2 regions of the Mycobacterium sp. 3519A genome follow, and region 1 is predicted to be linked to the other one. Evidence: riboswitches for the same ligand, from Rfam matches in the RefSeq annotation. Region 1 holds a riboswitch; the other holds the start of a gene.
What was found. A riboswitch is a leader RNA that binds a small molecule or an ion and turns the genes downstream of it on or off. The one in region 1 is predicted to bind S-adenosylmethionine.

Region 2: it holds a riboswitch for S-adenosylmethionine, as region 1 does, so the genes downstream of both, C1A30_RS11910 (bifunctional o-acetylhomoserine/o-acetylserine sulfhydrylase) here and C1A30_RS09940 (hypothetical protein) in region 1, are expected to answer to the same signal.

What each region holds. Positions count from the first base shown of each region.
Region 1 covers NZ_OESG01000013.1:424,491-427,759, forward strand. The annotation lists gene C1A30_RS09935 (zinc-binding dehydrogenase) at 1-1,115, shown strand, start outside; SAM riboswitch class IV at 1,127-1,238, shown strand; gene C1A30_RS09940 (hypothetical protein) at 1,268-1,648, shown strand; gene C1A30_RS09945 (DUF3060 domain-containing protein) at 1,614-2,276, opposite strand; gene C1A30_RS09950 (LuxR family transcriptional regulator) at 2,302-3,269, opposite strand, start outside.
Region 2 covers NZ_OESG01000013.1:838,121-841,389, reverse strand. The annotation lists gene C1A30_RS11915 (NADP-dependent isocitrate dehydrogenase) at 1-1,316, opposite strand, end outside; SAM riboswitch class IV at 1,545-1,664, shown strand; gene C1A30_RS11910 (bifunctional o-acetylhomoserine/o-acetylserine sulfhydrylase) at 1,773-3,128, shown strand; gene C1A30_RS11905 (homoserine O-acetyltransferase) at 3,128-3,269, shown strand, end outside.

The sequences.
Region 1 (3,269 bases):
GCCCGATCCCCGCGAAGGGCCAGCTGCTGCTCGACGTCCTGCGTTGCGGCATCTGCGGCTCAGACCTGCACGCCCGCAACCACTGCGACGAGCTCGCCGACGTCATGGACGAGACCGGCTACCCCGACTTCATGCGGTCGAACCAGTCCGTCGTGTTCGGCCACGAGTTCGCGGGCGAAGTGCTCGACCACGGCCCGAAAACCCGCAAGATCCTGAAGGCGGGCACGCCGGTCGTCGCGCTCCCGCTCATCCGCCGCGGCGAGGAGGTGCACGCCATCGGGCTGTCCGCCAAGGCGCCCGGCGCGTACGCCGAACAGTTGGTCGTCGAGCAGTCTGTGGCGCTGCCCGTCCCCAACGGCCTGTCCATCGCGCATGCCGCCCTCACGGAGCCGATGGCCGTCGGCTGGCACGCCGTGCGCCGATCCGACATCGGCAAGGGTCAGGTCGGCATCGTCATCGGCTGCGGCCCGATCGGCCTGGCGGTCATCCTGATGCTCAAGGCCCACGGTGTGCGCACCGTCATCGCCAGCGACTACTCGCCGGGACGCAGGGCGCTGGCCACCAGATGCGGCGCCGACGTCGTCGTCGACCCAGCCAAGGAGTCGCCCTACGCGGCCGCTGCAGGCCACGGTCACCTCGAAACCCCGCTCGACGCTTTCGATCTCGCGATCGGCACGATCGAGAAGCTGCAGAAGGCGCGGTTGCCGTGGTGGCATGTCTGGCGCGCCGCCGACGCCGTCGGTGCCACCACCCCCAAGCACCCGGTGGTCTTCGAATGCGTTGGCGTGCCCGGCATCATCGAACAGATCATCACCAGCGCGCCGTTGTTCTCCCGGGTCGTGGTGGTCGGTGTCTGCATGGGCGCCGACAAGGTCAGGCCATCGATGGCGATCAACAAGGAAATCGATCTGCGGTTCGTACTCGGTTACACGCCAATCGAATTCCGCGACACCCTGCACATGCTCGCCGACGGCAAAGTCGACGTCAGCCCGCTCATCACCGGGACCGTCGGTCTCGGCGGCGTCGCCAACGCGTTCGAGGCTCTCAAAGATCCCGAGGCGCACGCGAAGATCCTCATCGATCCCAAGATCGACGCCACCGTGCCAACCCCCTAGACTGATCCCAGCTTCACGAGTTGCCGTCGCCAAGCTCCGACTTGACGGCACGCCAACCCCACGCTCGTGGGTGGCTCGGATGACGAAGCGGCCCGCACCGACCGGTGCAGGCAAGAGCGCCTCCACCGCGGAGGCCCCGACAAGGGAGCCGCATGCGCAAGCACTTCTTCCGCTCGTTCGTCGCTGACCCCCTGTGCGCATCCTCGGATGCCGGCCACCACATCGACATCGGCCGCTACTTCATGGCTGTCGCCCGCTCCGCCGTCACCATCCCCGTCACGGCCCAGGTGCGCGGCGGCCTGGTGCACCTCGACACCGCCGAAATCCTTTGGCACCACCGCCCCGACGACGTCGCCTACGCATTGGCGAGCACCGACGGTCGCGCCGAGTGGTCGCCCGAATGGCAGGTGCTGCTCGTACCTGGCGCCGCCCTGGCCGACGAGCGGACCACCTTCACCCTCGCCCATCCGGACGAATGCACCGACTGCGCAGCCGAGGTCAGCCTTGTTGGACCTGGTTGGCGCCGCTGTTGAGTACGTCCGGCGAACCGGAGTGGTAGGTCACCACGTTGTTGACGCCCGACGCGGTGATCTTGTCGGACGAGTCGAGCGTGACCTTGTTCTGCATCCCGGACACCGTGAGCGTCGTGCAGTGGCCGGTGATCGTCACGGTGTTGCCCATACCGCTGACGGTCACCGGGTTGTCGTTGCATTCCAGCGTCTTGTTCTCGCCCATGCCTGAGACGCTGAGTTGCTCACCGGGCGGCGCCGCGGTCGGACGCGAAGGCATGTTCGGTGCCGACGGCACGTCGATGCTCGGGATCGTGACACCGGGGAAACTCGGGATCGAACTCGTCGACTTCTGCACGATGAACCATCCGACGCCGCCCGCGATGATCATGAACACCACGGCCGCGACCCCGAACACGATCCACGGGATACCTGCCGACGGCCTCCGCGGGGGCGGCGACCACGGCGCGCCGTAGCCGGGCTGCTGATACGGCCCCTGCGCCTGCGGCGGCATCGGCGGCAGCGGCGGTGGCAGGTAGCCCTCGTTGGGCGCGGTGTACCCCGTCGTGCCCAACTCCGTCGCCCGCGCGGTATCGGCGAGCGGTTGCTCGAGTGCCCTGATCCGAGCCTCGGGATCGTCCTGTGGCTCCATGCGCAGATGGTGCCATGTCCCGCAGCTAATTGAGTACGTATTCGAGTTGGCTGCGCGAAGTGATTTCGAGCTTGGTGAAGACCTTGCGCAGGTGGTACTGCACGGTCTTGGAGCTGATGAACAGACGGGTGGCAATTTCGGGGTTGGACAGGCCCTCCCGTGCCAGCCTTGCGACCTGAACCTCCTGAGCGGTCAATTCCGGCGTCGTAATGACGGCGGTGCGCTTACGCAGCGTCTCACCGGTGGCCAGCAGCTCGCGGTTGGCCCGCTCGGCGAAGGCCGCCATTCCGATCGACTCGAACATCTGGTGCGCGGTGCGCAGCTGCTCGCGGGCGTCGACGCGCCGCCGTTCACGGCGCAGCCATTCGCCGTAGATCAGATGCGCTCGCGCGAGCTCCGTCCGCACCCGAGCCCTGCCGAATCGCGTGATCGCCTCTGCATACAGGTTTTCAGCCTCGTCACCGTCGGCCAGCAGAGCCCGCGACCGGGCTTCGACTCCGAGCGCCCAATCCGTGCCACTGGCTTCGGTCATCTCCACGAGCCAGCGCAGTGTCTCAGAGGCCGCCGCCAACCTCCCGTTGCGGACCGCCGCCTCGATCTGTTCGGCCGCCGCCCAGTTTGCGACGCCCGGATACCGGACGTCCGGATACTCCTGGTGATACAGCGCCTGCTCCGCGGCGGCCATCGCCCCGGTGTAGTCGCCGAGGCCGTTGAGCAGCACGGCTCTTGTCCACTCGGCGACCGCTATCCCGATGCCCTCCCCACGATTTGGAACCTCGAGCGCGGTTTCGTTGATCAGCGCGAACGCTTCGGTCTCGTCGCCACGCAGCGCCGCTAGTCGCATCGCGGCGTAGGGCGCGAGGTTGCCGCCCGTCGCCTCTGTCACCGCCTTCTGTTCGTCTACGAGCACCGCGGCGGCTGCGAGGTCACCTGCGAACAGCAGCATCATGGCGCGGGTGCTCAGCGCCAGGGGGAGTTCGCTCAATGCGCCGC
Region 2 (3,269 bases), 410 kb from region 1:
ATGTTGGCGACGCCGTCCTCCGGAATCTCGAACGTCTTGTCGTGCGACCCGTACTCCTCCGCCTGCTGAGCCATCAGCCCGACGTTGGGGACGGTGCCCATCGTGGTCGGGTCGAACTGGCCGTGCGTCTTACAGAAGTTGACCATCTCCTGGTAGATGCGGCTGAACGTGGACTCCGGGTTGACCGCCTTGGTGTCCTTGGTGCGCCCGTCGGCGCCGTACATCTTCCCGCCGAGACGGATCATGGCGGGCATCGACGCGTCGACGATCACGTCGCTGGGCGAATGGAAGTTGGTGATGCCGCGGGCCGAATCCACCATCGCCAGTTCCGGGCGGTGCTCGTGCACGGCGTGGATGTCCTGGATGATCTCCTCACGCTGTGAGGCGGGCAGCGTGGCGATCTTGTCGTACAGATCGCTCATCCCGTTGTTGACGTTGACGCCGAGTTCGTCGAGCACCTCCTGATGCTTGGCGAACGCCTCCTTGTAGAAGACCTTCACCGCGTGGCCGAACACGATGGGGTGGCTCACCTTCATCATGGTGGCCTTGACGTGCAGCGAGAACATCACGCCGGTCTTGTAGGCGTCCTCGATCTGCTCTTCGAAGAAGTCGCACAGCGCCTTACGGCTCATGAACATGCTGTCGATGATGTCGCCCGCGTCGAGGGCCACCTCCGGCTTGAGCACCACCGTCTCGCCGCTCGTGGTCTCCAGCACCATCTTGACCTTGCGGTCGGTGTCCAGCGTCATCGACTTCTCGCCGTGGTAGAAGTCGCCCTTCTTCATGGTCGCGACATGGGTGCGCGACGCCTGCGACCATTCCCCCATGCTGTGCGGATGCTTGCGGGCGTACTCCTTGACCGCCTTGGGCGCGCGTCGATCCGAATTGCCTTCGCGCAGTACGGGATTGACGGCGCTGCCGAGAATCTTGGCGTACCGCTCCTTGATCGCCTTCTCCTCGTCGTTCTTCGGCTCGCCCGGGTAGTCGGGCAGGTCGTACCCCTTGGCCTTGAGCTCCTTGATGGCGGCCAGCAACTGCGGCACCGACGCGCTGATGTTCGGCAGCTTGATGATGTTGGTGTCGGGGTGGTGGGTGAGCTCGCCCAGCGTGGCCAGGTTGTCCGGCACGCGCTGCTCCTCGGTCAGCCGGTCGGAGAACTCGGCCAGGATGCGCGCGGCCACCGAGATGTCACTGCTTTCGACGTTGATCCCCGCAGGCTCGGTGAAGGTCCGCACGATCGGCAGAAACGAATACGTCGCGAGCATCGGCGCCTCGTCGGTCAGCGTGTAGATGATGGTCGGCTGCTCGGCGCTCATGTGGTCTTCTCCCGGCGTCAGTTTCGGTTCTATATGTCCTATCGCGCGCCAGACTACAAGCGCCGCTGCGCACACGAGGGGCCAGCTTCGCCTACTGACCAGTAGCTTCACCAACCGCGGAAGATGGGGAGCTACTCCCGATGCCGCCGAGGCGACGCCGGCGCGACGATCACATCGGCCGCAGACGGCGCTGGCACCCGGTCAGCGACATGAGATACGCTTCTGTGCGGTCATGAGTGCCAGCGTCAAGCCCCGGCTTGCTGGCCGGCAACCCTCCAACCGCGGTGGGGTGCCCCGGGTGATTGACCAGGTTGAGTAGCCGCCACCGGCTACCGGCAAGCGCGGGTCCGTTGTGACGGGCCCCCAGAGAAGACAGGCGGAGGTCCGGCGTGCGCAGTTGTCGCTGAGTGCGTCGACCGCACCCCAGCCAGGCCCATCACATCAGGAGAACACCCCATGAGCACCGAAAACACCCTCGACGACCCGAAGGCCAGATGGTCATTCGAGACCAAACAGGTCCACGCAGGCCAGACCCCCGACATCGCGACCAACGCCAGGGCGCTGCCCATCTACCAGACCACGTCGTACACGTTCAACAGCACCGAGCACGCGGCCGCGCTGTTCGGCCTCGCCGAGCCCGGCAACATCTACACCCGGATCATGAACCCGACCCAGGACGTCGTCGAGCAGCGCATCGCCGCGCTCGAGGGCGGGGTCGCCGCGCTGTTCCTGGCCTCCGGCCAGGCTGCCGAGCACTTCGCGATCCTCAACCTCGCCAACGCGGGCGACCACATCGTGTCGAGCCCGCGACTGTACGGCGGCACCTACAACCTCTTCCACTACACGCTGCCGAAGCTCGGCATCGAGGTCAGCTTCGTCGAGGATCCCGACGATCTGGACTCCTGGCGGGCGGCCGTGCGGCCCAACACCAAGGCGTTCTTCGGCGAGACCATCTCCAACCCGCAGAACGACATCCTCGACATCCCCAACGTCGCGGCCGTCGCGCACGACGCCGGTGTACCGCTGATCGTCGACAACACCGTCGCCACCCCGTACCTGGTCCAGCCGCTGGCTCACGGCGCCGACATCGTCGTGCACTCGGCCACCAAGTACCTGGGCGGACACGGCGCGGCGATCGCGGGCGTGATCGTCGACGGCGGCACCTTCGACTGGACCAACGGCAAGTTCCCAGGCTTCACCACCCCGGACCCCAGCTACCACGGTGTGGTGTTCGCCGAACTCGGCCCGCCCGCGTTCGCGCTGAAAGCCCGCGTGCAACTGCTGCGGGATCTCGGTTCGGCCGCCGCGCCGTTCAACGCGTTCCTCGTCGCACAGGGCCTGGAAACGTTGAGCCTGCGTGTTGAGCGGCACGTGGCGAACGCGCAGAAGGTGGCCGAATACCTGGCCGGTCATCCCGATGTCATCTCGGTGAACTACGCCGGGCTGCCGACGTCGCCGTGGTACGAGCTGGGAAAGAAGCTGGCCCCCAAGGGAACCGGCGCGGTGCTGGCTTTCGAGCTGGCCGGTGGCATCGACGCGGGCAAGGCGTTCGTCAACGCGCTGACGCTGCACAGCCACGTCGCCAACATCGGCGACGTGCGGTCGCTGGTGATCCACCCGGCGTCGACCACGCACGCCCAGCTCACTCCTGAGGAGCAGTTGGCCACCGGCGTGACGCCGGGACTGGTCCGCCTCGCGGTCGGCATCGAGGGCATCGACGACATCCTGGCCGACCTCGAACAGGGTTTCGCGGCCGCGAAGCCGTTCAACTCCTCGGGTTCGGCGGACCCCAAAGCGACGGCGGCGTTCTGATGACACTGTCCGAAGTGAGAGTTGACGTGGCACCGCTGCCCGCAGAAGGCGAAGTCGGCCATGTCGACATCGGCACGCTGACGCTGGAGAACGGCGCGGTGATCGACGACGTGACGATCGCGGTGCAGCGGTGGGGCGAGT